Linked DNA regions of Magnetofaba australis IT-1. The protein of the gene in region 1 interacts with the protein of each later gene in a pairwise test. Links are inferred from orthologs where the notes say so. Each region holds a gene or a part of one and is shown in the gene's direction. Other genes may lie near its edges. The genes, in order: leuS and ligA.

Region 1 (15,484 bases):
ACGTCTGGCTCACCACCTTCATCCTGCCGCCGCTCATCATTCTCTGGGCGCAGGCGCGGTTTATTCCCTATCACGACCATCTGATCACCAACGTGCAGCGTGGCGCGTTGTTTGTGGATTTACTTCTCTGCTGGGCTTTCGCCATTAAAATCCTCAGTCCCGATGGGAGATTCAGGGAATTCGGGATTTGGATGTGGAGTCAGAAAATCACGTTATTGATCACATTGACGCCGTTTTTACTCTCCATCGGAGGATACTTGATTTTGAGTCATGGGCCGCAAGCGTATCACGCTGACGCTGACGCTGAGGCTATTAAAGGATTCGGATTCCTGGCGGTTCCTTTGATGGTTGCCATATTTGCCGGGTTTTTCCGTGAGTCTCTTGTCTATCGTCTCGCCCTGTTTGCTTGGATGGCTCCCCTCAGCGCCGCCTGTTGGCTGCTTTCTTCACAGGTGTTCACCATCCCTCATGTGTGCAGCAATAATCCGGAACTCTATACAGACCAGGAGCGCCCATTCTGCAATATTTGCACAGACGGGGAGAGAAGCGACAATCGTGACACAGTCGCTTACGCCAAAGGCTACCCTGCTTGGATGAAGTGGTTGGTGGCGGAAGGGCGGTTACCGCGCTATCTCATCGTGCGCAATGAAACCCTGGTCAAACAGGCCCCCAGTGAAGAGCAGATTGCTGCCTATTTGGCGCAAGGGGAGCAGAGTGAAGCCGGGCATAAAAAAGCGGTGCAGAGCGCCTGGGTTGAGCAAGCCAAGGGGTTGGACCTTAAGGGGCGGGATCTTACCTTTGCCGACTTCACTGGCTCAAAACTTTTAAAAGCTCAATTCAATTTGCCTATCGAGCGCTTGAAAAACAACGGAAATAATAGCTTGCAAGAAAGTATATTTAACCTCAAAAATTCTGCCAATTTATCTTTTGCAAGATTAGTTGATACAGATTTAACACAGGCAAACTTATCATATGTTACATTAGATCATTCAAAAATTATGCGATCAATAATGGTTAAGGCATATATGAGTCACTCGACAGTATCAGCTATTATAAATTCTGATTTTACAGGAGCAGACCTATCATTCACGAAGTTAAACAGGGTGAATATATATGGGTCAAAATTCATTGGGGCAAAGTTATCAAATATTAAATGGCATAGCCCACGTATTAACTCATCAAATTTTAGTGGATCAGATTTTTCTCGGTCGGAAATATTCGGTGGGTATATTTCAAGCAGTGATTTTTTCGGGGCATATTTTCAAGGAGCAAAGATTCTTGCTGCTTTTTTTGCTGAGTCAAATTTTAGTGGATCAAATTTTGGGCTGAAGAAGAATGATGAAATTTTTGTCCGGTGGCGAAATCAGCACTTTGAAGAAATGGAGAATCTAAACAGTGACCTAGAAGGATCTGAATTTTACAATTCAGATTTATCAGGTGTAGTTGCAAACATAGCAGGTATTCAAATGGTTGACTTTCGTAGTTCTGATATATCTGGCTCATTCTTCGAAAACTCATGGTTATTCGAAAGTAATTTTGTAGATGCAAAACTGAATAGCAGCTCATTTAGATATTCATATTTGAAAGATAAGCAGGTATCATTTGGTGAACTTGGAAGTACACATGAAAGTATATGGGAGTATATAAATAAATTAAATAATCTTAAAGTTACAGTTGGTTTTTCAAACTGGTTTACTTATTTTCTCCACAACATCGGAAGGGCTGGTAGACTCGGAAAAATAAGAAGCAAAAAATACGAAAATATGATAGAGAATTATATTAATATATTGGATAGAATGGGGATAGAGTTGGTGCTGTCAGAGGGTGATTTTGACGGTAACTTGATAAAAAAACACGGTAGGAAACATGACTGGGTATTTGTTTCAGATAAAATGCTCGTAGAATTTAAATCTCAGAGTAGAATGGGGAAGAATATAACTTCAGACGAATCACAGTATGATAAGCATATTGATAATATTAGCCAGTTTTGGAGGGTTAGATTCTTCTGTGACAAGAACCCATATATTGTGTTTGGTATATCATTGAACTCATCTGTAAATCCACGTTTGGCGCGTGCATTCTTGGAGCGTGACTGTCAAAACCGTCCCCAGGCCACAGACTTCGCTACGCCAGAGTTGTGGGAGACATTCCAAGAGCGGGTGAAAGAGCTGGAGAAAATCGTCAAAGAGGACGACGCTAAGAAGGCCAAGCAGAAACAAGCGGCAGAGGCGAAGCAGTAACCGTTCATCCACCAAACAGGATAGCGCTGAAGAGCCCGCCCGGCTGCGCCGATAGGAGATCTATACGCCCAGCAGCGCCGCAAGGCCGCCAACCTGCCCCAGGACGCCCCATGCCCCAGTCGCCCAAACAGCCCAAAGCCCGCCGCATCATGCGGCCCGCGGACGCCCATGCGGCGCAGATCGACGCCGAACTCAACCAGATGCTCAAGCCCGACTCCGCCGTGGAGGCCAATCGCCTCTGTCTGGCGTGTGGCCTGTGCTGCAACGGCTCCATCTTCAGCCGCGTGGGCATCGAAAAACGTGAAGTGGAGGCCATCGCCGCCATTGTCCCCGTATGGGAGCAGGAGAGCGGCGATGTGGCCTTTTCACAACCCTGCCCAGCTTGGACCGAAGGCAAGTGCGGCCTCTACGCCGTGCGCCCGGGACGCTGCGCCAGCTACATCTGCAAGTTACAGGGATTGGTGATGAATGGCGCGGTGAGCGGCGCAGCGGGAGAGAAAATCGTCGATGCGGCGGTCAAGCAAGCGGCGGCATTGCGCGACCGCGTGGCCGCTTATACCGGCAAGGAGCCGCAAGCGTTGAATCTGCGGCAGTTCCACAAGGAGTTCCACCCCAAGGCCATGAAAAAGGCCAAGAGCGGCGAGTTGACCCTGATGGAGCAGACGTTGGTGCGCGAGTGCTATCTGTTTCTCAAGCTGCAGGATCGCTACTTCTCCGAAACCAGCCTGATCAAGCAGTACGCCTTCATCCTGCAGCAGATCGACTATTTCGCCAATGGCGAAGGGTAGGCGTTACGCGACCCCTTTGGCCATGTGATCATGGCGCAGCAGCAGGAACAGCGGCAGGCCCAGCGAGAGACCCACACAGCATGTGCCCAAAATTGGTAGCCACACCCGGGGCAGGCCGATGCGGCGCGCCTCCACGATCATGAAGGGAATCAGCGCCACTGCGGTGATCAGCACGTCGGCCCAGGCGAACAGAGAGAGTTGGCTGCCCATCACCTCGGCGTAGAGGGCGGGCAGATCCAGTCCATGATCCGATAGCCAAAGGAAAAATTGGCTTAGTGGGATGAGCGTTCCGGCAATGCAGACGGCAATATAGAGAGTGCGCATCGGGATTCTCCAAAATTATTCAATAAGTTGTTTTTCAGAATCAAAATGTTTCGGCCTGCGCTGACGTCGGCGCGGATCGCTGGCATCCGTTCAGTCGGTTTTTCAAACTGGTTTGCGCAAAAATTTCGTCGCTTCCGACGCAAACACTTTTACTTTGTATAGGTTGGCGGGTTCTACTGCATTCGCTCCTGTCGGCTGCGCCGACAGATCGCTCACTGCCGTTTCCCCGACGGCCTCCTTGCAGGCTTCTGGTTTCTCGCTTCTCTTTGGGCTTTTGCTGGCTCGGCGATTGTTCAGTGGGGAAACGGCCAAAGACAACGGCAAAAGCCACGGCAAACCGTGGGGCGCTGCCCCACACCCCGCTGGGGTCGCGGACCCCAGACCCCGCCTGCGGCCAGCCGCAGGCCCCTTACACAGCGCTAGGACGCCCAGCGTCACGCAGACACTGGGCGCCCCGTGCCGGTTGCTGATTACAGTACGCCGCGCTCCACCAGCGCCGCCCTTGGGCTCACATGCAGCCGGTTCAGGCCCAGCTTCTTGTCGCTGATGCCCATGGCGCAGCCCAACAGTTGCGCAAAGTTCATCTCCGGCAAGCCCACCTCCCGGCCCACCGTCTTCTCCGCAATGCCCTGATACGCGCCCATGGCCATGTCGCACAGCGTGCATGGGGTGATCATCACCTCCGCGCGCGCGCCCTTGGCGCTCTCCAGATTCTTCATCACCATGCCGCGCATCTCATCGGCATCCGACAACATGATGTGGAAGCCGCAGCACTTGTCACGGCCATCGTAGCTCACCGGCTCGCCGCCCATGGCTTCGATCAAACGGTCCAGATGGTCCGCCTTCTCGCCCGCCTTCTCAGTGGCGAAAATCTCCGATGGCCGCAGATTGTGGCAGCCGTAGAACGGCGCCACCTTCATGCCGTTGAGCGGTTTGGAAATCTTATTCTTCACCTGCTCCAGGCCCACCTCTTCGGTCAGCACCCAGGCCAGATGACGCACCTCAATGGAGGCCTCATAGGCTCGCACGCCGCCCTGTTTGAGCACGTTATTGATCTCGTCGAGCAGATCCGGCTCGTTCTTGAAGCGGTAGTTGGCGTGGGAGAGGGTCTGCGTGCAGGTGTTGCAGATGGTCAGAATGTCGCGCCCGGCGGCTTCCGCCTCGCTGAGAATGCGCGCGGCCACTGACAGCGAAAACGCCGGTTTGCTCTCGCGCAGACTCACCGCGCCGCAGCAGGTGGCTTTGGGCATGGCGTGCAGGGTGATGTCCAGGCGTTCGCACACGGCGCGGGCGGCCCAATCGGCCTCCTTTTGCACCTGTTTGGCGGCGCACCCGGGGAAATAGCTATAAGCCTTCTCGGCCATGGGGCTCTCCTTGAATATCAATGTCCGGCAAGAAGCGGAACATTGGAAAGGTCGTTCTCTCAAGGTTGAATACCGTTACGATGTGACGGTATTCAACCAAACTTGAAACAAGCGCGGAGTAAAACTAACGAGGGTCCAGGGAAATCATTTCCCTGGCGGGTCGAGGGCGGCGCCCTCGTGGGTCCAGGGCAAAGCCCTGGCCGGGTCTGGGCCGGAGGCCCAGCCTCTTTCATCTTCCCCCAAACAACCCGCTAATCCCTCGTGACGCCCACCTTACCCGGCGTCGCTCACAATCGCTTTGGTCTCCACGTCGACCGGGTTCTTCTCCAGGTGCTCATAGATCTTCTTGAGCTCCTCCACATCCTGGGCCTTGTGGGGGAAGGGCGAGGGGATCTTGCCCTTCTTCATCAAGTGCAGCGCATCGCCCATGGCGCCGATGGTCCCGGCGATGCCCACGGAGCGTTGCAGGAGGGTGAACTCGTTGAGATCGCCCACGGTCTGGATATCGCCGTGGAACGCCTGCGCATGGCGGGCGCCGACGCTGTCCAGATAGCCCTTGTCCATGGCGCGGGTGCGCAGCTTGACAATGGCCTCCATGGGCTTCACGTCTTTAGGGCAGACCTCCACGCACATGGTGCAGCGCGAGCAGGACCACACGCCGCCCTCCATCTCCGAGAGAGTCCCCAGACGTCCGGTCTTCTGCCCCTCGCGGGGGTCGGAGACGAAGCGGAACGCTTTGGCCAACGCCGCGGGGCCGAGGAATTTGTCGCTCACCTCGGCCACGGTGCAGTCGGAGTAGCAGCAGCCGCACATGATGCACTGGGTGACGTGGTTGACCTGATCGAAGGAATCCGCGCCGATCTGCAGGGCGGTCTCCGCGCCCTCCTCCAGATAGGGGGTGATGGCGTGGACTTTTTTGAAGAACTTGCCGATGTTGACGGCCAGATCCTTGAGCACCGGCTGGTTGCCCATGGGCGCCAGGGTGACCACGTTGTTCTCATCGGCCACATCGCCGATGTGGGTCTTGCAGGCCAGGCGGGTCTTGCCGCTGATCTTCATGGCGCAGGAGCCGCAGATGGCCGAGCGGCACGACTGCCGATAGGTCACCGAACCGTCGTGTTCGCACTTGACCACTTCCAACAGGTCGAGGATGCGGGTCAGCGGTTTGGCGGGGAGTTCAAAGTCGTCCCAGCGGGTGGCCAGAGAGCCGTCCGCTTGCGGGGTGTTGCGCTGAATGCGCAGGGTATAGGTGATTTCGCTCATGCTGTTGTCTCCTCCCGACCCGGCGCGTTAGTAGACGCGCTCTTTGGGCGTATAGGCCTCTTTGCCCACGGTGCGCACCCCCTCGTAGTCGAGACGAATAGTCCCGGAGGGAGCGTCCCAGAACGCCAGGGTGTGCTTGCGCCACTCGGCGTCGTCGCGTTTGGGGTAGTCGTTGCGGCTGTGGGCGCCGCGCGACTCGGTGCGGTTGAGCGCGCCTTTGCTGATGCACTCGGCGATATCCATCAGGTGACGCAGCTCAATGGCGCGCACCAGATCGATATTGAACACCCGCGACTTGTCGTCCACGTGGATCTTGTCGTAGCGGGCGCGCAGTTCGGGCAGCATCTCCACCACCTTCTTGAGGTTCTCCTCTTCGCGATAGACGCCCACATAGAGGTTCATGGCGGTGGCCATCTCTTCGCGCAGTTTGGCGTGGTTCTCGCCGGTGTCGGGGCGCGCCAGAATCTCGTTGATGTTCTCCTCCACCTCGGTGATGGCCGATTGGGGGAACTCCTTTTGCGTCATTTTGGCGATGGCCTCGCCGCAGGCGCGGCCAGTGACCTTGCCGAAGACGATGGTGTCCAGCAGGGAGTTGCCGCCGAGGCGGTTGGCCCCGTGCACGGAGAGGCACGCCGCTTCTCCCGCCACATAGAGGCCGGGGACGGGGGTGAAGCCCAGTTTGTCGGCGCGGATGCCACCCATGCAGTAGTGTACGGTGGGGCGCACGGGGATCGGTTCGTCGATGGCGTCGATCCCCTCCAGATCCAGCGCCAGTTGGCGGATCTGCGGCAGACGCTCGAGGATCTTATCGCGGCCCAGGTGGCGCAGGTCGAGGAAGATGGCGCCCTCATCGCCGCGCCCCTCCAGAATCTCCATCTGTTCGGCGCGCGCCACCACGTCGCGGGAGGCCAGCTCCAGCTTGTTGGGGGCGTATTTGGACATGAAGCGCTCGCCATCCTTGTTGATCAGATAGCCGCCTTCGCCGCGCGCTCCTTCGGTCACCAGCACGCCGCTGCCGCGCAGGCCGGTGGGGTGGAACTGCACGAACTCCATATCCGCCAACGGCGCCCCGGCGCGCAGCGCCAGGCCCATGCCGTCGCCGGTGCAGATGGTGGCGTTGGTGCTGGATTGATAAACGCGGCCAAAGCCGCCGGTGGCCAGCAGCACGCCCTTGCCCTGCAGGCCGAACACCTCGCCGGATTTCATGTCCAGCGCCACAATGCCGCTCACCTCGCCGTTGGCGTCGGTGGCGATCTTCTGCACGCTACACTCTTCGTAGACCTCCACCCCCGCTTTGACCAGACGCTCCCACAGGGTGTGCAGCAGCACTTGGCCGGTGCGGTCGGCGGCGTAGCAGGTGCGGTCGAAGCTGGCGGCGCCGAACGGACGCTGGGCGATCTTGCCCTTCTCCAGACGCGAAAACGGCGTGCCCCAGGCGTCCATCTCCAGCACCACTTTGGGCGCCTCCTGGCACATCAGTTCGATGGCGTCCTCATCGCCGATGAAGTCGGAGCCCTTGACGGTATCGTAGGCGTGGGATTCCCAACTGTCCTCCGGGTCGATGGAGGCGTTGATGCCCCCCTGCGCGGCGCAGGAGTGACTGCGCAACGGGTGCACCTTGGTGACGATGGCCACGTTCACGCCCGCGTCCAATGCCTCGATGGCCGCGCGCATGCCCGCCAGACCCGCGCCGACGATGATCAGATCATGACTCTTCATCTTGCCTCCGCATCCAGCCGCCTACAGAAACCACGCGCCTTTGCAATCCATCAAAAGCCCGCAGCCGATATAAATTTGTGTGAAAATCAAATAGACCACTACAACGCTGTTTGTGTCAAAAAGATTTGCTTTATGGCATAAAGAATTTTTAGGACCAATGCCCCCTATTTTTATATCGAAGCAAAACCGAGCTTATATCGGAGCGGAGCTTAACAGGCCCAAGCAAAGGGGAAATGGCAATCCGGCGCCCGGCGTGGTAAAAAGATGGGCTCCAAATTTGAATTCGGCGCAGCTTTGCACAAGCGCGCCGCGCTTACGGGATTCAGCACCACAACACGAAGAGCGCCATGGACAGCAAGTACAACCCGCAGGCCATTGAGGCCAAGTGGCAAAAGATCTGGGATGAACAGAAGACCTTCCGCGCCAGCGAGACCGACGGCAGGGATCCCTTCTATCTGCTGGTGATGTTCCCCTATCCGTCGGGGCGCATCCACATGGGCCACGTGCGCAACTACGCGCTGGGCGACGTCATTGCGCGCTATCAGCGCATGCGCGGCAAAAACGTGCTGCACCCCATGGGTTGGGACGCCTTCGGCATGCCCGCCGAGAACGCCGCCGCCGCCAATAACGTGCACCCCAAGGATTGGACCTATCAGAACATCGCCCACATGCGCGATGAGCTGAAGACCATGGGCCTCTCCTATGATTGGGAGCGCGAGCTGGCCACCTGCGACCAGGACTACGCCCACGCTGAGCAGGCGCTGTTCCTCAAGCTGTATGAGAAGGGGCTGGTGTATCGCAAAAAATCGGTGGTGAACTGGGACCCGGTGGACCACACGGTGCTGGCCAACGAACAGGTGATCGACGGCTGCGGCTGGCGCAGCGGCGCGCCGGTGGAGCGCAAGGAGCTGTCGCAGTGGTTCTTCCGCATCACCGACTACGCCGACGAGTTGTTGGCGGATCTGGACAAGCTGGGCGGCTGGCCGGAGACGGTGCGCGCCATGCAGGCCAACTGGATCGGCAAGAGCCACGGGGTGGAGTTCGCCTTCCAGCTGGAGGGGTATGACGATACCCTGCCGGTCTACACCACCCGTCCCGACACCCTGATGGGAGTCACCTTCTGCTCCATCGCCGCCGAGCATCCGCTGGCCAAGGCGCTGGCGGCAACCAATCCTGACGCCGCCGCCTTCATCAAGGAGTGCCAGGCCGCCGGCACCAGCGAAGAGGCGTTGGAGACCCAGGAGAAGAGGGGCTTCGACACCGGCATCAAAGCGATCCACCCGGTCACCGGCGAGAAGGTCCCGGTGTTCATCGCCAACTTCGTGCTGATGGCCTACGGCACCGGCGCGGTGATGGCGGTTCCGGCCCACGATCAGCGCGACTTCGAATTCGCCAAAAAGTACGCCATCCCCATCAAGGTCGTGATTCAACCCGAAGGGGAGGCGCTGGACGCCGCCGCCCTCGCCGAGGCCTACACCGGACCGGGAACCCTGGTCAACTCCGGCCAGTTCGACGGCTTGGACAACGAAACCGCCAAGCAGAAGGTGGCCGAGTACTTCGAGCAGCGCTGCATCGGCAAGGCGACGGTGAACTTCCGTCTGCGCGACTGGGGCGTCTCCCGGCAACGCTACTGGGGCAACCCCATCCCCATGGTCCATTGCGACGCCTGCGGCGTGGTTCCGCTGCCCCCCGAGCAGTTGCCCGCCGCGCTGCCGCCGGATGTGAGTTTCGATCAGCCGGGCAACCCGCTGGAGCGCCACCCCACCTGGAAGCACATCGACTGCCCCAAGTGTGGCCAACCCGCCCGCCGCGAGACCGACACCATGGACACCTTCATGGAGTCCAGCTGGTACTTCCTGCGCTACTGTAGCCCCGACATGGGCGCCGAACCGCTGGATCTGAAGCGGGTCAACCACTGGATGCCGGTGGATCAGTACGTCGGCGGCATCGAACACGCGGTGCTGCACCTGCTCTATTCGCGCTTCTTCCACAAGGCGCTGCGCGATGTCGGTCTGGTGGAGTGCGACGAGCCCTTCACCCGCCTGCTGACCCAAGGCATGGTGCGCAAGGACACCCACAAGTGTCCCGCCCACGGCTGGCGCTATCCGCGCGAGGTGAAGCAGGATGATGAATTCCTGCGCTGCGTGGAGTGCGATAGCGAGATCATCGTCGGGCGCAACGAGAAGATGTCCAAGTCCAAGCACAATGTGGTGGACCCTAAGGAGTTGCTCGACGGCTACGGCGCCGACACCGCGCGTCTGTTCATGCTGTTCGCCGCGCCGCCGGATCGCGATCTGGAGTGGAGCGACTCCGGGGTGGACGGCGCCTGGCGCTTCCTCAACCGGGTGTGGCGTCTGGTTCATGCTTTGATGCAAGTTGCGCCCGGGGCCAAACCGGCTAGCGCCACCCCCGCCGACGCCGATCTGAAGGCGTTGCGCGGGCAGGTCCATGCGACCATCGCCAAAGTGACTGACGACTTCGAACGGCAGTCGTTCAACACCGGCATCGCCGCCATCATGGAGCTGGTCAACGCCATCAAGATCGGCGATGCGCCGCTGGCTGGCGAGGCCGCCGGGGTGATGCGCGAGGCGGTGGAGACGGTGGTGAAGCTGCTGAGCCCGTATGCGCCGCACATCGCCGAGGAGTTGTGGCGGGAGCTGGGCTATGCGGATGATCTGTGCAACCATGCTTGGCCGGAAGCCGACGCTGAGGCGTTGGTGAAGGACGTCATCACCATCATCCTGCAGGTCAACGGCAAGTTGCGCGACCGTTTGGAGGTGGCCCCGGACATCGCCAAGGATGAGCTGGAAAAACTGGCCCTGGCCAATGACAAGGCGGCGGCGCACATTGAGGGCAAGACGGTGCGCAAAGTGGTGGTGGTGCCGGGTCGTTTGGTGAACATCGTGGCCAATTAATCGGCCCGCGCTAAAGTAAAAGTGTGTGCGTGACTCACTGCGAGCTAGCGCTGAGTAATGGGCCGTCGGCTGGCCGACGGCGGGGTCTGGGGGCCGCGCCCCCAGCGGGGTTTGGGGCGGCGCCCCAAGGTTTAGGGGAGCTCGAGGGCTCCGCCCTCGATATCTTATCGTTTTCAAGGTTGTTCGCTCTGTAGCGCCGAATGTGTGCGTGACACAGGGCGAGCTAGCGCTGAGTAATGGGCCGTCGGCTGGCCGACGGTGGGGTCTGGGGGCCGCGCCCCCAGCGGGGTTTGGGGCGGCGCCCCAAGGTTTAGGGGAGCTCGAGGGCGCAGCCCTCGATATCTTAATCTTCCCCTCAATGTTTTCACTTTTCGATAATTAAGCCTGGAGAGCTCCTGTGGCTTTGAGCAAACGCCTGTTCCTCGTGCTTCTGACCCTGCCGCTGGCGGGTTGCTTCGGCTACCACTTTCCGGGTTCGCCGTCGGCGCGTCTGCCGGAGGATCTGCAAGGGGCGGTGGCGCGCATCGCCGGGCCGGGGGCGACGGCGCACCCGCGTTTGGCGCGCCAGCTTCAAGAGCGCATCATCAACCGGCTGGGGCTGCCGTGGAGCCGTTCGGACGGCAATAATCTGATTCTCACCATCCACATGGAGCCGCTACAGCGGGATCTGCGTTTGGAGAACCAGGCGGGGCGGGCCGACCACTATCGGGTCACCGCCAGCGCCCATGCGGCGCTGGCGCAGCCGGGCGCGGCGCCGAGCAAGACGTGGCCCTCGGTGCGAGGCTCGGCCACCTATTATGAACTCAATGTGGCCACCGCCAACCAAGTGGCGCGGGAGCAGGCGGAGAACGAGGCCATGGACCAGTTGGCTGACGCTCTGGTGGCGATGCTCTCCACCCGTTTGAACGCCTCGGAGCCCGCCACGCCGTAATCAGGCGCGGGGGAATCCTGCAAATCACCATCTGGTTATGTAGATTATTTCGTCAGGAAATGGTCTTGGATATGATCAGGGATATATTGAATTTACACGATTTTCCGCAAAATTAAGCTCTCTGTGTCCGCATTGAGGCGGAGCGCTTTGCTGCAGTTGCAAAACTTCTACACCTCCCTCCTGTATTTCCGGTTCAAATCCTGGCCCTGTTCATGCTAAGCTATGTGGCTATTAGCACAGCCGAGGTTCGTTGCGTAACAGTTGAGAATAGAAGCGATTCTTTTTCTTGTTTTGCGCAGAAGCGCGTTGTGGGCGAAAAACGCTCCCACAGCGGCTCGTCTTGATTTGACCACTCGTTTGATGTCAACAGGTGACCGGTATGCCCAATCTGCAAATGGCGCACAAAATTCTACTTGGATTTCTCGCGCCCGCCCTGATTCTGGTGATCATGGGTGTGTGGAGCCATTTCGTCAGCTCCGGGGTGGCGGAAAAGACCCACACCGTGCGCGATGTGAGCTTCCGTCTGGCGCTGCTGGCTGCAGAGACCAAAACCAACGTGGTGCAGGTGCAGCAGTGGCTGACGGATATCTCCGCCACCCGCGGCGCCGAAGGGTTTGATGACGGCTATGGCGAGGCGGAGAACTACGCCAAGTTGACGCTGAAAAATCTGGACGAATTCAAGCACACCTTTGGGCAGATGGGGAAAAACGCCCAGATTGCCGAGGTGGAGAAGATTCGCCTGGCGTTCCTGCCGTGGTACGAAGCGGGCAAGGCCATGGCGCAAGCCTATATCGACGGCGGCCCCGCCGAAGGCAACGTGCAGATGGGCTCGTTTGACGAACAGGCCGAACGACTGCAAGCGGTGCTGGAGCCGTTTTTGGCCGCGCAGATGAAAAGCGCCGATGGGCTGCTGACGGAAGTGGCCGACGATGTGGACAGTTTCAACCATGTGCTGATCTCCATTTCGATCTTCGCGGTGATCCTGGTGGTGATTCTGGCGCTGTTCATCTCCCGCCGTTTGAGTCAGCCCATCAACATTATCGTGGATATCATCAAATCCATGGCCGATGGCGATCTGACCACGCGTTCGCATCTGGCGGACCGCGCCGATGAGATCGGCAATATGTCCTACAACGTCAATCGTCTGGCGGAGAATCTGGCGGGCAACATCCGCACCATCAACCTGCAGGCGGCCAATATCAGCGCGTTCGTGGGCGAGATCGTCACTCTGCGCACCGGCTTGGGCGAGAACAATCGCTCGCTCACCGCCATCGCCGCGCAAGTCTACGACGAGAACCAGACCCTGACCGGGCAGATTACCGAGATTCGCGGCAACGTCAGTCAGGCGGTGCAGAACCTCGACGAACTCTTTGCCGCGTTCCAGGACGTCAGCGCCGGGGTCTCCACCATTGCTGGCGGCGCCGAAGAGGCCAACGCCAATGTCAGCGCCATGGCGCAATCGGCGCAGAACATGTTGGGCGATGTGGGCGATGTGAACACCCGCATGGGGCAGATGAACGGCGCCGCGCAACTGGTCTCCTCCTCCGCACGCGAAGTGCAACAGTCCCTGCAGGGGGTGCGTCAACGCTGTCAGGCCGCCGCCGCCGAGTCGCAACAGGCCAATGGTTTGGCGCGTAGCGCCGCCGATGTGATGACCCGTCTGTCGGACTCGGCGCGGGAGATCGACAAGGTGGTGGAGATCATCAACGACATCGCCGAGCAGACCAACATGCTGGCCCTGAACGCCTCCATTGAAGCCGCCGGGGCCGGTGAGGCGGGCAAAGGCTTCGCCGTGGTGGCCAACGAAGTCAAAGGGCTGGCCTCGCAGACCGCCGAAGCCACCCGCACCATCTGGCGGCAGATCGACGAAATCCGCTCCCTGGTGGGCAGCGCTGAAGAGAACACCCGTGAAATTCGCGGCGCGGTGGGCCGCATCGCCAGCGCCAACGAAGAGATCAATCAGGCGGTGGACGAACAGGGCCACGCCACCGATGAGATCGTCTCCTCGTCCACCTCGCTGACCAGCAGCTCCGAACAGGTGCTCGGCAGCATGGTGTCGTTGCAGTCCGCCGCCGAAGAGGTGGCCCGCGCCGCCGACGAGGCGGCCAAGGGCGCCCACGAGATCGCCACCTCCACCGAACGCATCGCCGCCTCCAATACCCAGATGGAGAGCAAGGCCAAAGAGGCGGTGGACGCCACCAACGCCATTCAGCGCGTGGTGGAGGAGACCAATCAGGTGGCCGAACGGGTGCGCGGTCGGGTGGAGGAGACCCAGAGCGTGGTTACCGCCATGCGCGGCTCGGTGCAGATGTTCAACGCCTTGAGTCTGGTGGCCACCGAGGTGAGCGACGCTCTGTATGCGGCGCAGTCGCGCATCGACGTGGGCAAAGAGCCCTATGATGTGCGCAAGATCAAGAGCACCGTGCTGGCGATGATGGCGCAGGTGAACAAGGCGGTGACGCTGATGAATCCCGCCATGGCCTCACGGGTGGCCGATCCCAACTGCTGTTCGCTGGCCAAGTGGCTCACCGAAGAGGCGCCCGAAGAGATGCGCGCCCTGCCGCTGTTCCAGAAGATGCTGGAGACCGCCGGACAGTTCCGCAAGACCGCCGCCGAGATCGTGCAGATGATCCACTCCGGCGATCAGGCCGCCATCGAATCGGCCATGCGCTTCTTCCAGGAGCTGCGCTCCACCTTCTTTGACCAGCTCGACCAGCTCTACATCGGCCGCACCCAGGACAAACACGCCCTGGCGCCGGCCATGCGCTGGCGCGATAGCCTATCGGTGGGCGTGGCGCAGATGGACGTGGATCACAAGCAGTTGGTGGAGATCATCAACGAACTGCACGCCACCCTGGAGCATAAACTGGGGCAGTCGGTGATTCGTGAACTGCTGGAGAAGCTGGTCAACTACACCGCCACCCACTTCAAGCGCGAAGAGCGCCTGATGGAGGAGCACAACTATCCGCAACTGGATAGTCAGAAAGCGTCCCATGTGAAATTTATCGCCTATGTGCAGGAGCAGTTGGGCGTGCTGGACAAAGGCGGCGTGGATGAGAGCCAGTTGCTGCACCTGTTCAAGTTTCTACAGGATTGGCTGGTCAAGCATATCCAGCATGAGGATATGGAGTACAAACCCTTCTTTGCCGACCTGGGCGTGAACTGATTCGCCGCCGCAGGAACCGCGCGCCATGAAGCTCAAAGAGCAGGAGCTGGCCGGACGCCTGAAGAAAGGCGAAACGCCGTGCGTGGTGTTGCTGTTTGGGGCGGAGCAGGGGCGCATTGCGCGTCAGGCCCAGGCGCTCTCCCTGTGGGCGCTGGGCGGCGACGCCGACGCTGATTTCGACGCCGAGAGCTTTCAAGCGGGGGAGCTTAAGGATGACGACGCCATCTCCCGCTTCTCCTCCAGCCTGCGCGCGCTGCCGTTTCTGGCGCCGCGCCGGTTGGTGCGTCTGAAAGAGGCGCACACCCTGCCCGCCGCTGCGCGCGAAGAGCTCAAACTCTATTTAAAAGATCCCGCCGACAGCACCCTGCTGCTGATCACCGCCGGCGAACTCGAAGCCAAGAACGCGGTGCGCAAAACCGTGGAGGGGATGGACGCCGGATGGGCGGCGCCGTTCTATCCATTGGAGGGGGCGGCGTTTACCCAGTGGATCGAACAGACTCTGCGCGCCAGCGGCTTCGCGCCGGAGCGCGACGCCCTGGAGCTGCTCACCGAACTGCTCACTGGCGACACCCGCGCCGCCGAACCGGAGTTGGAGAAGCTCAAGAACTATGTGGGCGAGCCGGGTCCGGTGCTTGTGAGCGATGTGGCGGCGGTGGTGAGCAACGCCTCACTGCACAGCGGGTTTGAACTGGTGGCGCAACTGGTGGCTGGCAATGCCCCCGCCGCGCTCAACACCATGGCGCGGTTGTGGGAGCACGACGCCGAACCAATCCC
Region 2 (15,428 bases), on another replicon or contig:
TTCGCCGTGATGTGGCGGGTGACGGTGGCGTTCATTCTGATGGCGATTTTCGACTTCATCTATCAGAAGTACGAACACATCAAAGGCATGCGCATGACCAAGCAGGAGGTCAAAGATGAGATGAAGCAGATGGAGGGTGATCCGCTGCTCAAAGGGCGCATCCGGCAGATTCAGCGCGAATTGGCCCAGAGCCGCATGATGCAGGAGGTGCCCAAGGCCGATGTGGTGATCACCAACCCGACCCACTACGCCATTGCACTGCGCTATACGCCCGGCGAGATGAGCGCGCCCATGCTCATCGCCAAGGGCAAGGGCCATATTGCGCTGCGCATTCGCGAAATCGCCGAAGAGAACAACATTCCCCGGGTGGAGAACCCACCGCTGGCGCGCACCCTCTATCGCGACGTGGAGGTGGAGCAGGCGATTCCGCCGCAACTGTTCAAGGCGGTGGCCGAAGTGCTGGCCTATGTCTACAACCTGCGCGGACGCAGCGAACAGATGGCGCAGCGGGTGCTGCATCGCAACGCTGTGCATCGGGAAACCGCTTGATTCTCCTCTTCTGATCACCTTACTGTGAGTAAGGAATCAAGGGTCAACCCAGGAGTCGCGCCATGCCCACCGCAACGCTCACCAGTAAAGGACAGATCACCCTGCCTAAGGCGGTGCGGGACCATTTTCACCTGCATCCAGGCGATAAGGTCTCTTTCCAACTCACAACGGATGGCGCGGTGATTCTCACGCCCCTAAATGCGGATATCACGGAATTGGCGGGTATTCTGCACCAACCCAAACGCGCGCCGGTAACACTGGAACAGATGGATGCCGCCATCGCCACAGAGGCAAAAAAACAGGCGCGATGATTGGTCTGGACACCAACGTTCTGGTTCGATTCCTCACTTGGGACGAACCAACACAGGCGCAGCAGGCGACGCAATACATTCAACAACACTGCACGCCACAAACGCCGGGACGCATCACCCTGATTGTGATTTGTGAGCTGGTCTGGGTGCTCAGATCCGCCTATGAAATTTCCCATGGGGATATTCTCGACACCATCGAACGCATCGCCAACGCCGCCTATTTTGATGTAGAGCGGATCGACCTACTGCGCGCTGCTTTGGTTCAAGCTCGAGAGAATACGCTGGATCTGCCGGATTGTCTGATCGCTCTGAGCAATCAACAGGCGGGATGCCGTCACACCATCACGCTGGACAAACACGCGGCCAAGCACAATCCATTCTTTCACCTTCTCAGCTGAAACAGCAGGATATGGACGCCGCAGAGGTCTATGATCAGGCGTTGCGCTGGCTTACGCGACGCGACTACGGCGCCCGCGAGTTGGTGAGTCGTTTAAAGCAAAACGGCGCTTCCCACCAGGATGCGGAATCCGCCTTGGCGCGTTGTCAGGAGTTGGGCTATCAGGATGACGCCCGCTATGCGGCGATGATGGTCAAAAGCCGCCTGGGACGCGGCCAAGGCGCCCAGCGCATTCGTCAGGAGTTGCGCGCCAAAGGGGTGGCCGACGGCGTCATCGACCTGGCTCTGGATGAGGCGCTGGAGCGTCCGGAGAACGATCCCCGGGAACAGGCGCTGCAGGCGCTGATCAAACGCTTTGGCGAAGCATCCACGACAGATCGGCGGGAGATCAAACGACGCTATGATTTCCTCCTGCGGCGCGGATTTGACAGTGAGACCATTCGTAGCGTTTTAGGGCTCTGACGCCGCCCGCTTCCTTGTGGTATACTTCCCCGTTTTTGAACGATCCAGCCCGTGACCTGTGCGCGGCGCGCCCTTGTCAAGCGTATGAGGCAGTCATGACCGGCAATGAGATTCGCAAACGGTTTATTCAATATTTTCAGAAGCATGGACACACCCATGAGCGCTCTTCCGGGTTGATTCCACGCAACGACCCCACGCTGATGTTCACCAACGCCGGCATGGTGCAGTTCAAAAGCGTGTTCCTCGGCGAAGAGAAGCGCCCCTACACCCGCGCGGTCACCTCGCAAAAGTGTGTGCGCGCCGGGGGTAAGCACAACGACCTGGAGAATGTGGGCCGCACCGCGCGTCACCACACCTTCTTTGAGATGCTGGGCAACTTCTCCTTTGGCGACTACTTCAAGAAAGAGGCGATTCCCTTTGCCTGGAGCTTCGTCACCGAAGAGCTGAAGCTGGATCCGGCGCGTCTCTTGGTCACCGTCTACAGCGAAGATGACGAAGCCTTCGACATCTGGACCCAGGACGTCGGTCTGCCGCCGGAGAAGGTGATCCGCATCCCCACCAACGACAACTTCTGGTCCATGGGCGATACCGGTCCCTGTGGTCCCTGCTCGGAGATCTTCTACGACTACGGCCCCAGCGTGGCGGGCGGTCCTCCCGGCTCGGAGGATGAGGATGGCGACCGCTTTGTGGAGATCTGGAACCTGGTCTTCATGCAGTATGATCGCGATAGCGACGGCAATCTCAATCCGCTGCCCAAACCCAGCATCGACACCGGCGCCGGTCTGGAACGCATCGCCTCGGTGATGCAAGGCAAGCAGAACAACTATGACACCGATCTGTTCCAACCGCTGCTGCGGGCGGCGGGCTCCATCGCCGGAGTGGATTATGTCAGCTGCTCCGATGAGCAGCGCGTCTCCCTGCGGGTGATCGCCGACCACATCCGCGCCGCCTGCTTCCTCATCGCCGACGGCGTGCTGCCCTCCAACGAAGGGCGCGGTTACGTGCTGCGGCGCATCATGCGTCGCGCCATGCGCCACGGCAAACTGCTGGGTATTGAACAGCCCTTCATGCATCAACTGGTGGAGGTGCTGGCCGCGCACATGGGCGACGTCTATACGGAGCTGGCCGAACAGCGCAACGCCATCGCCCTGATCATCGAAACCGAAGAGAAGCGCTTCGCCAAAACCTTAAGCGCCGGTCTGAAGATTCTGGAGGAGAACGCCGCCGGTCTCAAAGCGGGCGACGTGCTGGATGGGCAGACCCTGTTCACCCTGTATGACACCTATGGCTTCCCACTGGACCTGACCGCCGACATTCTGCGCGACCGCAACATCGGCGTGGATGAAGAGGGCTTCAACGCCCATATGGCCGAACAGCGTAAGCGCGCCCGCGCCGCCTGGGCCGGCTCGGGCGAAGAGAGCGTTGGGGCCATCTATCACGAAGTTCAGGAGAAGGTGGGCGGCAGCGAATTCCTCGGCTATGTGACCGAAAGCGCCAGCGGCGCAGTGGCGGCGCTGGTCAAAGAGGGCGCGTTGGCGGAGTCCCTGGCCGAGGGCGACAAGGGCTCGCTTATCGCCAACCAGACGCCGTTCTATGGCGAGTCGGGCGGTCAGGTAGGCGACTCCGGCGTGATCGAAACCGCCGATGGCGCGCGCTTCATTGTCACGGATACACAAAAACCGCTGCCCAACCTCATCGTGCACCATGGCCATGTGGCCAAAGGCGCCATCAAAGTGGGCGAAGCGGCGGAGTTCAACGTCAACACCGTGCGCCGTCATCTGATCCGTCTGCACCACTCGGCCACCCACCTGCTGCACCATGCGCTGCGTCAGGTGTTGGGCGAGCATGTGAAGCAGGCAGGCTCCCATGTAAGCGATGGCCGCATGCGTCTGGACTTCTCCCACTTCCAGGCGGTGACGCCTGCGGAGTTGAATGAGATTGAAGATCGCGTCAACGCCGCCATCAGCGCCAACGCCGCCCAAGAGACCACGGTGATGACCCCCGATGAGGCAGTGGCCGCCGGGGCCATGGCGCTGTTTGGCGAGAAGTATGGCGATGAGGTGCGGGTGGTGCGCATTGGCGACTCATTGGAGCTGTGCGGTGGCACCCACGTGGGCCGCTCCGGCGACATGGGGGTGTTCCGCATCGCCAGCGAAAGCGCCGTGGCGGCTGGTGTGCGCCGTATTGAAGGCGTGTGCGGGCCGGTGGCGCGGGAGACCTTCCGCAATGAGAAAGAGGCGCTGATGAGCGCCGCGCAACTGCTCAAAACCCGCCCGGACGCTCTGGCTGAGAGCATCGAAAAGCTGCTGACCAAGCAGAAGGAGCTGGAAAAAGAGCTGGAGAAGATGCAGGCGGCCAAAGCGGGCGACATGGTGGGCGATCTGCTGGCCAAAGCCGTAGAGGTGGGCGGCGTCAAACTGCTGGCCACGCAGATTGAGGGCGTGGAGTCCAAAGCGATGCGCGATCTGCTGGACCGTCTGCGCGATCAACTGGGTTCCGGGGTGATTCTGCTGGCGCAGGCGGGGGAGGACAAAGTGGCCCTCATCGCCGGGGTGACCAAGGATCTGACCGGCAAAGTCAAAGCGGGCGATCTGATGAAGTTCGCCGCGCCCCACGTGGGCGGCAAGGGCGGCGGACGTCCCGACATGGCTCAGGGCGGCGGCAGCGATCCGGCGGGGATTGCGGCGCTGCTGAAGGCGGTTCCCGGTTGGTTGGGGGAACAGCTCGGCTAAACTGAAATTTGATAAGTGCGGAATCCAATCGGTCATCTTCCTAGGGAGATGGCCGATTTACGTTTCGGCAAGCGAAACCCAGGATTGCACAAAACGACCAAAATGTTTGCGTGACGTCGGTGGAGCTTGCGCTAACTATAGTCGCTTGAATCCAGAATGACACACATCCAAATCGCTCAATGTTTGCGTGACGCAGGCTGAACTTGCGCTGACTATGGGACAAATTTCCAACGGAAATTTGTCGGGATTCTTAAGGGTCTGTGACCCTTAAGCGGGTGTGGGCGGAGCCCACGGTTTGGATGTTGACCTTGGGAGCTCGAGGGCATAGCCCTCGATATCTTTCAGCGCCCAAATGTTCACTATTGAATGCTAGCGACTATATTGGCCGCCGACTGGTCGGCGGCGGGGTCTGGGGCCTGTGGCCCCAGCGGGGTTTGGGGCGGCGCCCCAAGGTGTGGAAGTTGGGAGCTCGAGGGCGAAGCCCTCGATATCTTTCATCTTCAACCCGATTGACTCAAAGTGTCTCCAACCAATCAGCCAAACGCCGATTGGCTAACTCTTCAATGCGCGGATGCATCACATAGTACTGCCGTCCCTGCTCTTGAAGTTGTGGTTCGGGGGTTAATGCGCCATCGCGCAATCCCCGCAGCGCGTCAAGCATGCACTCCCACATCATGCGCTCCAGACGGCGGCGGATGAGGGCGAAATCATCCTCCGGCAACACCTGGCACACCCGACGCAGCAGAATCGGGCCGGTATCCACGCCGGAATCCATGCGATGCAGCGTGATGCCCAGATCGGCGCCAAAGGGTTGTGGAGTCGAAAGGACCGGCCACTCCACCACATCCATGCCGCGCCACTGGGGCAGAATGCCCATATGCGCATTGAGCACTCCATGAGGCGCTAAAGAGAGCAACTTCTTGCGGATCAATCCACCGCCGGTAAAGGCGATGACATCCGGCTGCGCCTGTTGCAGGAAGCCAAGGCAATCGGGGTCATTGTGATCGGCAAAGGTGGCGACGGGAACCTGAGCGACCTGCGCCAGTTGAGAGAGTCCCACACCCTCCAGCCCGCGCGTGCGGGCCAGTGCGGTGAGGGTCTCCACGCCATTGGACACCAAGGTTTCGCCGCGATGGCCAAACACCATCTTGCGTTTGACCTTGCGCAGCAGACGCGCGCCGTCACGACGCAACTCGCTGCGCATGCGCTTCCAGGTCCATGGGGTGCGAATGGCGATGGCGCAGGGGGTGATGTTGGCTTCGTCCTGGAGTTGATGCAGCAACATGCGCGCATAGATACTGCCATCCATGGGCGCCAGGATCGCCACGCGCAAAGGAGCGGAAGAGGGGGCGCTCATTGCGCTTGCTCCCACAGATGTTGAACGGCTTGCTCCTGGGCGGCGATGGCCCACGCCATGGCGGCCAGTCCGGGACGGTAACGGCGGGGAAGGGAGCGGGGGAAATCCCAATCGGTCAATTTCAACGCGCCATTCACAAAGCGCCAATCCAGTTGCCTGCGAGCATACTCCGCCAATGCGGCGGCAATACGCGCGCGCTGCGGCCACGGCATGGACCGACCCGCGCCATCGGCCAGACAATCCTGACGCCGAATCTCAATATGCCGCAATAGACGCTCCATCTGCGCAGCCAAGCGCGCATCGGCATGATTCACCCAGAGGGGAAGAAAGCGCGCCAGTTCCGGCGCCGCGCCGGTTTTCGGCGTGACGATAGCGTCATTGGGTAACGCTTTCATCCAACTTTGCAATACGCTTGTTTGCGACGCTGAATCGCTCGGCGCGATGGATATGGAACAGGACGCATCCACCCATCCGGCCTGATGCCCCCACGTCCACGCCACCATCAAGGCGTGACGCTCATCAGTGTCCAGCGTCTCCACGCCCACGCTGTGACACAGCGCAATGCAGCGCGCAAACAGCTCTTGCCGCTGATCCGGGGTGATCTCCTGCTGCAACGCATCGGCGGCGCGATCCAATACCCACGCCACCCCACGCCGCCACAAAGCGACGCTCTTCTGCTCCACGCTATGCGCCATTAAGCCGACTCCTCCCAGCGCAGAATGCCGCTGCGTCCCTCCAAGCCCTGCAACGCTTCGCCGCTGATATAGAGTTCACCCGGCGGCATGGGCCCTTCGGCGCAGGAGATGACGCCAAACTTAAACAAACTCATGGGACGCCAGCGATCCTTGGTAAAACGATACGCCTCTTGCCAATGGAAACCATCGCGACTGGTCAACACCTGACTCTCATTGCTCAAAATGCCCGGGCCCTCCTCCACCGTGGTGAAGGCGACCATCAGACCATCGCTCAAGGTGGCGCCATACCAGCAGGAGTTATCGACCTTCTGACCCACCTCCAACACACCATCCTGTCGCGATAGGCGGCATGCGTAGTTCTGCGCCAAATTGCTATCGGTCAGCCAACAGATATGCTTCGGCGTAAAAAAGAGCCGCACGGCGCGATAGAGCTGTGTGCCGTCGCCAAACTGATCGACGTGAGCAAAACGATCCCGGGTGCAGTAGAGATAACACTCGCCATCTTCATCCCCCACCGCCGCCCAGATGGCGCTGGGGTCAAATGGATCGCCATACACGCCGTGCACATGACGCGCCTGTCCGGGGGCGAATTCATGCGCGATCTCCCATTGGCTCAGATCCGGCGCAATGCGCCAGATGCGCACAGGCCCGCGCTCGGCGTTGCGAAAGTACTCGCCAAAGTAGATCCAACCATCCGACGCTTCATGGATTCCGCCATGCAGCACGCAGTCGCCCTGAATGGCGAACAGGGGCCGCAAGGAGTGTTTGTGCCCAGCATCAGGATCCGGCAACGCAAAGACCCAGCCGCCACGAATGCCCAGCAGACGCCCCTGACTGGTGAGGAAGAGATTGCACTTGTCGCCGCGCAACACCCGCTGTCCCAGACGGAACCAACTGGCCCAGTCGCGCGGCGAGCAGAAAGGGAAGCGCCCATGACGCCGCCACTGTTTGCCGTCGCCATACAAAATCTCACGCCCGCGCGTGGCCCACAGGCCGCCCTTGGCGTCGCGATGATGCAGAAAGCTGCGTCCTGGCAGCGGAGTAAACGTAACCCTTGGTTGGGCGTTGCTCACGTCGCCCTCTCCTGGCTGAATTTCTGTGAAAATAGTCGCTAGCATTCAAAAGTGAATACAAGGGTGTTGGAAGATATCGAGGGCTTCGCCCTCGAGCTCCCAAGATCAAAACCCACACCGTGGGGCTCCGCCCCACACCCCGCTGGGGGCGCAGCCCCCAGACCCCGCCGCCGACCAGTCGGCGGCCAATAGTCAGCGCAAGACCAACCAGTGTCACACAAACATTGGCCGTTCTGTGCAGTTTTAGTTTTGACTCACGAATTCCGCTTGCCCAAGGATAGCGGGTTTCATGCCAACCCATCGCAATTTCGGTGATGCATCCAATACCCATTGCGCAATTTCATCACAGACGAAGAATGGACCTTAGCGGGTGATTCCCCATAAAATGTGCAGAAATGAAACGTCGTTTCACGCCAATCCGAAAAATCCCCATGCCCAACGCCGCTACGACTCAACGCGCCGCCGAACTGCGTCGCCTGCTCACCGACTACGCCCATCACTACTATGTGATGGATCAACCCAAGGTTCCCGACAGCGAATATGATCGCCTGTTTCGCGAGCTGCAGGCGTTGGAGCAGGAGCATCCCGAGCTAAAAACCGCCGATTCTCCCACCCAACGGGTGGGCGGCGCGCCGCTGGATGGATTCGCCAAGGTGCAACACGTTGTGCCCATGCTGTCGCTGGATAACGCCTTCAGCAATGAGGAGCTGCGGGAGTTCGACCGCCGCGCCCGCGAAGGGTTGGTGGAGTCGGTGGTGGCGGAAATCGCCGAAAACTTCAAAAGCGAACGCGGGCTGACTACGCTGGACTCCCTGGGCAAGGACCCCATGAGTCTGAGCGCACTGGCCAAGCAAGCGCTGCAACTGGCCATGACCGCGTTGCCCACACACCTGACTGACGCGCCATCGCCGCCGAGCAACGCCGAGCTGCTCAGCGCCGGACGCAAAGAGCCGGAGATTCTGCGCCGCTTGCGTCAAACCTTGCTCGAAGCCGTACCGCAAACTCTCACCTATGTGGCTGAACCCAAACTGGATGGTCTGGCCATCTCCCTGCTCTATCGCAATGGCGAATTGGTTCAAGCCGCTACGCGAGGCGATGGACGCGAAGGGGAGGATGTCACCGCCCATGCGCGCACCATTCACGATGCGCCATTGCGCCTCAAAGGGGAGGATTGGCCACCGCTGCTGGAGGTGCGCGGCGAGGTGTTCATGACCCTGAAGAATTTCCGCCGCATCAATCAACAAGCAGAAGCGGCGGGGGAGAAGTTGTTCGCCAATCCGCGCAACGCCGCCGCGGGTTCCTTGCGGCAGTTGGACCCCAAAATCACCGCCAGTCGACGTCTGCGCCTCTTCTGCCATGGTTTGGGACAGGTCACCGACGGCGCGCTACCGGACTCCTATACGGAAATTCTCAACAAATTGCGTCAATGGGGCCTGCCGGTCTGCCCGGAGATTCACACCGTGCGCGGCGCGGATGGGTGCATCGCCTACTTTGAGCAGCTGGGCGCCAAACGCGATAGCCTGCCCTATGAGATCGACGGCGCGGTGCTCAAAGCGGATCGCTTACAGGACCGGCAGCGCTTGGGCTTTGTCGCCCGCGCGCCGCGCTGGGCCATCGCTTGGAAGTACCCGGCCCATGAGGAGATCACCACCGTACGCGGCATCGACATCCAGGTGGGGCGCACCGGTGTGTTGACCCCAGTGGCGCGTCTGCAGCCGGTGCAGGTGGCGGGGGTCACCGTCACCAACGCCACGCTGCACAATTTCAGCCTGCTGGCGCAAAAAGATGTGCGCATTGGCGACCGGGTGAGCGTGCGTCGGGCCGGCGATGTGATCCCCGAAGTGGTGCAGGTGATGCCGCAAACCGATGATGCGCCGCGCAACGCGCCGTTCGAGCCGCCTACCGCCTGTCCCGAATGCGGCTCCCATGTGGCGTTCGATGAGGCCGGGACGCAAAAGGCGCTGCGCTGTGTGGGCGGGCTCAGTTGCCCGGCGCAGGTGCGCGAGGCGGTGAAGCACTTCGTGGCCCGTCGCGCCATGGATATCGACGGACTGGGCGGCAAGTGGGTGGAGAAGTTTCTCGACCTGGGCTTTATCCGCTCCATCGCCGATATCTACCGTCTACATGAGCGGCGCGATGAACTGGAGCGGCTCGATGGTCTGGGGGCCAAATCGGTGGAAAATCTACTGGCCGCCATTGATGTCAGTCGCAACGCCGAGCCGCGTCGGCTGCTGTTTGCCCTGGGCATTCGCGAAGTGGGAGAGGCCACCGCGCGGGCGCTAACCAGCCACTTTGCCGATCTCAACGCCCTCATGGCCGCAGATGAGGCGCAATTGTTAGCCATTGAGGATGTCGGCCCCATTGTGGCGCATCGCATTCTGGATTTTTTCGCCGAGGCGCACAATCGCGAGATTTTGACTCAACTGGATGCGTTGGGCGTCGCCGCCATTCAGGCGCCTTGGCAAACGGCGCCTGCTCAAAACGCCCAAACGGGCGATGAAGCGGACGCGCAGGGGACGCCGTTGACGGGATTGACGGTGGTGCTAACGGGAAGCTTGGAGAGCATGACGCGGGATGAAGCCAAGGATCGGTTGGTTGCGCTGGGGGCCAAGGCGGCGGGGAGCGTCTCCAAAAAGACCGGCTGTGTGGTGGCGGGGGCGGAAGCGGGCTCCAAATTGACCAAGGCGCTGGATCTGGGCGTGCCGGTGCTGGATGAATCGGGACTGGCGGAGTTGCTGGCCGGGCGCATCCCTGACGATGTAAAAGCGCGTATGGCGTGAAATCGTTTTAGATTCTCGAGAACCCAAAACCGCACAGAACAGCCAATGTTTGCGTGACGCAGATTGAGCTTGCGCTAACTATTGGCCGCCGACTGGTCGGCGGCGGGGTCTGGGGCCTGCGGCCCCAGCGGGTGTGGACAGCGCCCACGATTCGGCAGGACTGCCGAATCGGACTCGCATAGCGAGCCCGAAGGGTGAGGGCCATGGATGGCCCGAATCACGGTGTGGAAGTTGGGAGCTCGAGGGCGGAGCCCTCGATATCTTCCATTATCCAAAAACCAAGCATGTCCGATTCTCGGTTTGACTTACTATAATTTCCTGGCGGGGTTTGGGGCGCAGCCCTCAATATCTTTCCTCTTCCAACGCATCCAGCAAAACAATAAAAGTCATACAAATAGATAAAAAAATGGGGAGGGCCGACATGAGAAAGTGCGTCGGTGGATCCTCCCGCCAAGTGAAGGGAAAAGGGAAACGGTATCAACGCATCTTTTTGATGCGCTTGGCGTGTTACTGAGTGTCTGAGGCACACAGGAACCGCCGTGAATTCTTATTCTCTCCTGAAGATTATCAGAAGGTTATGCATAAAAACTCGACAACGAAAGAGACAGTCAAGCAATCAGCCGGAACGCTGTCGACGCAAACACTGCTGCAAGATGGAATCGAAATCGGAGGATTGGGAAGAACCCGGAGAGGTTCGCCCAGACGTCTGATTCAGGCCGCGAGAAGAGATGGGCTGAACCGCGTCAGACGAAGTGTGATCAGACCCGCGTTTGGGCTGATCCAGGATGCTCAGCATGCCAGGATAGGTATACGGATACATGAGCCATTCCCCCATTCCATGGGACCCAAGTCATTTGGGATTTCCATCCATTCCATTGCGCTCACAAAACGTATCGGCAATGGCGTGGTTTGACTTGAGCGAAAAAAGCGAAATTTCTTGCTCAGAGACCAATGATTCGATCGCCTTGAGATATTTTTCGGAATAACAGGGAAGGGACTGAAGAAGTTTTTGCAGGGATTGTTTGAAAAAAACGCTGTGTCAGCACAGGAATGGGAATAGTGAACGCGTTGAACTAATTGCTAGTCAACTCTTTGACAACCTCCAACAGTCTGTTTTTGCTGATGGGTTTGGTCAAATGCATGTTGCAACCGGCATCCAGAGCCTGATTGACATCATTCTGCATGGCAAAGGCGGTAAACGCCACAATGGGGGTGGGGGCACGCTTCTGTTCATGCTCCCAAGCGCGAATGGCGCGGGTGGCGGCGTGGCCATCCATGATGGGCATCTGCACGTCCATGAACACCAGATCAAACTCGTTTTGCTGAAACTGCTCAAACGCTTCCTGGCCGTTTACCGCCTCTGACAATTGCAAGGGAACATTCTTCAGGAAAGCGCGGATCAACGTGCGGTTATCTTCGGTGTCATCCACCAGCAGTAGACGAATCTCACGACTATCGGCATTGAGAATCGGCGCGTCTTCATCCGGTTTGTGACGCCGCAAACGCCGACGATCCAACGAGCGCCGATCACCGCTACGGCGCTCCAACTCAGCGCGTCGGTCCAGTCCACAGCGGCGATCACTGCTGCGGCGATCGGAATCCTGGCGCCGCTCCTGGTCGGTTTTTGCATCAGCCAACGCTTGCGCGTTCTGTTCGCTCTCATCCACTGATTCCGACACAGCAGGCAGTAACAGATGGAACAGGAAGCGACTGCCCTCATCCGGGTTGCTGGACAGATGAATTTCGCCGGACATCTTTTCAATCAACTGCCGACAGATGGATAGACCCAGCCCGGTGCCGCCAAACCGGCGGGTAGTGGCGGATTCGGCCTGCACAAACGGCTCGAATATCGATTGCTGTTTATCCGAGGCGATGCCAATGCCGGTGTCTTGTACGCTGAACAGAATATGGTCGGCAATATCCGGATGCGGACGCGCCTCCACTGAAATATTGCCCTCCTGAGTGAACTTGATGGCGTTGCTGACCAGATTCATCACCACCTGACGCAGACGGTTGGAGTCGCCCAACACCCGCATAGGCACGCGCTCATCCACATTCAGCGTCAACGCCACGCCCTTTTCGCGCGCTTTCATCAAGAACAGGTCCAGCGTACGCGCCAGCACATGACGTGGGTTGAATACGGTGTTCTCCAGATGAAGCTGTCCCGCTTCGATTTTAGAGAGATCCAGAATGTCGTTGATCACCGCCAGCAACGTTTCGCCCGCGCGATGCAACGTTTGCAGGTAGTCGTACTGCTCCTCATCCACCCGTGTCTCCAACAGCAGTTCCGACAGGCCCAGAACCGTGTTGATGGGGGTGCGAATCTCATGGCTCATGGTGGCCAGGAAAGCGCTCTTGGCGTGGTTGGCTGCCTCAGCACTTAATTTGTCCCGCTCCATGACCTCCACACGATCGCGATCAATTAGAATCGCCAACGTACGCGACAGGCTATCGAGCAGCAGTTGATGCGACTCATCCAACGCCTTCTGCCGTGGATCCAGAAACAGCACCAGAACGCCCAGATTGCGCCGCCCGGAGAGCAGCGCAATACATTTCATCCCCTCTACAGGCACATTGTGTTGTTCAAAAGCATATTGCAGGCAGGAGATCTCACAGGTCATCAACTCCACTTGGCCCGAAGCAGAGCGTTCCGGATAAGCGCTGGCGCACTGATCCGACGGCACGTTGGCGCACTGAGCAATGGCCGATTCCGACAACCCATGGTGGGCCATTAATTTCAGATCCTGCGCCACAGAATCCAAAATAAACACCGCGCCGCCATTGGGCTTGGGCAAGCAGCTGGAGTTGATAATCGCTTGTAGAATGGCGTCGAGTCGTTCACTCAGGGGATCGGTGGTCAGACCGATATGCAATAACTGATTGACCAGATTCTGCGCTTCCAGCGCGCGATGCTCCTGCTGTTGCGCCGCGCGCCGCGCTTCGATCTCATACTCCAAACGCGTGTTGATAGTCTGCAACTCCTGGGTGCGTGTTCTGACTTGATCCTCCAGGGTGCGATTGAAGGCGAGAATCTGCGCCTCCTGGCTTTTGCGCAGCGTGATGTCGCGCAGGTGCGCCGCATAGTGGTTGCGCCCTATCAAGCGCATGGGGGAGATAGAGGCCTCCAGTGTAAACGAGCCATTGGCGCGAATGCCCAAGCACTCGTTGTGACGGCTGATCAGGGATTGAATACGGTCGGAGAAGTGATCCGACTCCACGCCGGGCAGCGTCACCAGTTGCGCAAACGACATCTCCTGCAACTGACTCAGGGAGAGTTCAAACAGCGTGGCGGCGGCGGGATTGGCGCGTTGAATCCCGCCCTCTTCATCCAACAACACGATAGCGTCCAAAGCCGAGTCCACAATGGCGCGAATCTGCGCGCTCTGGGCGCTCAACTTGGCCTGACTGCGCTCATGGCGGCAGTAGTTGATATAGGCGTTGGAGTGGTGTTGCAGACGCGCCAGCAGTTCGCTGGAGGCGGGGAGTTTGACCAGATAGTCGTTGGCGCCCATGGCGAACGCCTGCGCCTTGGTGTCGGGATTGTCCTCCACCGACAGCATGATGATGGGAATGTGCGATGTGCGCTGCTGGCCGCGCAGTTTGATCAGCAGGGTGATGCCGTCCTGCCGGGCCATCTGAATATCCAGCAGAATGACCGTGGGCTGAAACGCCTGAATGCGCGCAACCGCTTGCAGCGGGTCGGCGCAGTACTCAATCTGCAGCCCCACCAGACCGCCGATCATACGGCGCAACCCCACCGCCGTGCTCTCCTGGTCATCCACCAGCAGCACGCGAATGGAGTCGTCAAACGGCTCTTCCGCTTCGTGATTGAGGCCGCTGCTCATGGATGGGCGCTCTCCATAGGACTAGATTGACGTTCGCGTAAATACGCGAACACCAAAAAATATTAACAATTAATTAACAAAATTGTGGGTTTCAATCACATCCTATTTACGCAGATTATAAGCGCTTATTCAGCAAAACAAAACCGTTGCATCACTGCATGGTCAATCATTTTACCAAACGCTCGGATTGACGCCCCACCCAGGCGTCATCACGCCATATGCCTGCAAAGCGTTTGCCCTCTGGTGAGACATAAACGCCCAATCCATGGCGCAGATTATTGTGAAACTCTCCCTCATAAACGCCGCCATTGGCCCAGTGATAGACGCCGCTGCCCTGCTTTTTATCGTTAACAAACTGACCTACATAGCGACTGCCTAAGGGAAAAGACATCACGCCGACGCCATTCATGCGCCCGTTGCGCCACTCCCCTTCATAACGCCGCCCATCGCGCCAGATGAACAGCCCCTGACCATGTTTGCGTCCCTTGTGGTAGTAACCGCGATAGACATTGCCATTGGCGAAGCGCACCACGCTGAAGCCCTCCTTGGCGTTGCCGCGCAAACAGGTAAAGCCGGTGGTTTTTTTGGATTCGGGCGGCAGTCCGCGTTTGAGTCGCTCAATGCGTTCGGCGCGGCGGAAGAAGAAGTGGGTGTAATCCCGGGTGACCGCGATCACAAACAGCACCAGCGTGGCCATGACAAACAGCCAAAACAGCACCGTGGGGGCCTGGGAGAAGGGATCAAAAGGGATCATGGCGTTACGGAGTCACAAGAAGCCAAAATCAGACGTTTCATTCATGGGGAAACAGAAGATATCGTCACTAGCATTTAGAACTGAACATATGGGCGCTGGAAGATATCGAGGGCTCCGCCCTCGAGCTCCCAACGACCAAACCTTGGGGCGCTGCCCCAAACCCCGCTGGGGGCGCTGCCCCCAGACCCCGCCGCCGACCTGTCGGCGGCCAATAGTCAGCGCAAGCTCAACCTGTATCACGCAAACATTGGTCGTTCTGCGTGGTTTTGGGTGCGCATGATTTCGAAAGCGACGATCACCAACAAAAAATTCAATGCACAGAGAGCCTCTCTCTTTCTATCGGTTCATCAGCAGCGGGATATGATACATTCCGCAGCATGAAGCCAACAAACTCCCCCTCTCAGCCGCAACCCACCATCCCCTTGACCATCGAACGTCTGGCCGATGGCGGACGCGGACTGACATTTCATGAT

The links.
Region 2: the proteins of leuS (region 1) and ligA interact in binary tests that used the Escherichia coli proteins (3 or more experiments, as listed by UniProt). The link is inferred for Magnetofaba australis IT-1 from one-to-one orthologs.

The regions. Positions count from the first base shown.
Region 1 is NZ_LVJN01000021.1:160,681-176,164, reverse strand. Bases 7,682-10,829 are described here. They hold leuS (leucine--tRNA ligase), read left to right. Parts: upstream 7,682-8,045; coding sequence 8,046-10,613; downstream 10,614-10,829. Other genes in these bases: MAIT1_RS19535 (FAD-dependent oxidoreductase), read right to left, coding at 7,682-7,698. Also shown: MAIT1_RS19560 (pentapeptide repeat-containing protein), read left to right, coding at 1-2,240; MAIT1_RS19555 (YkgJ family cysteine cluster protein), read left to right, coding at 2,351-3,028; MAIT1_RS19550 (DUF2834 domain-containing protein), read right to left, coding at 3,032-3,352; MAIT1_RS19545 (CoB--CoM heterodisulfide reductase iron-sulfur subunit B family protein), read right to left, coding at 3,823-4,716; MAIT1_RS19540 (succinate dehydrogenase/fumarate reductase iron-sulfur subunit), read right to left, coding at 4,990-5,979; more of MAIT1_RS19535, read right to left, coding at 6,007-7,681; LPS assembly lipoprotein LptE, read left to right, coding at 11,011-11,544; MAIT1_RS19520 (bacteriohemerythrin), read left to right, coding at 11,924-14,710; holA (DNA polymerase III subunit delta), read left to right, coding at 14,736-15,484.
Region 2 is NZ_LVJN01000016.1:42,279-57,706, forward strand. Bases 7,572-10,663 are described here. They hold ligA (NAD-dependent DNA ligase LigA), read left to right. Parts: upstream 7,572-7,971; coding sequence 7,972-10,356; downstream 10,357-10,663. Other genes in these bases: MAIT1_RS05365 (hypothetical protein), read right to left, coding at 7,572-7,576. Outside these bases: flagellar biosynthesis protein FlhB, read left to right, coding at 1-549; MAIT1_RS05335 (AbrB/MazE/SpoVT family DNA-binding domain-containing protein), read left to right, coding at 612-860; MAIT1_RS05340 (PIN domain-containing protein), read left to right, coding at 857-1,258; MAIT1_RS05345 (regulatory protein RecX), read left to right, coding at 1,270-1,719; alaS (alanine--tRNA ligase), read left to right, coding at 1,815-4,451; MAIT1_RS05355 (formyltransferase family protein), read right to left, coding at 4,966-5,808; MAIT1_RS05360 (hypothetical protein), read right to left, coding at 5,805-6,503; more of MAIT1_RS05365, read right to left, coding at 6,503-7,571; MAIT1_RS05375 (response regulator), read right to left, coding at 11,430-14,201; MAIT1_RS05380 (MORN repeat-containing protein), read right to left, coding at 14,368-14,955; 23S rRNA (uracil(1939)-C(5))-methyltransferase RlmD, read left to right, coding at 15,333-15,428. UniProt on the Escherichia coli protein: DNA ligase that catalyzes the formation of phosphodiester linkages between 5'-phosphoryl and 3'-hydroxyl groups in double-stranded DNA using NAD as a coenzyme and as the energy source for the reaction.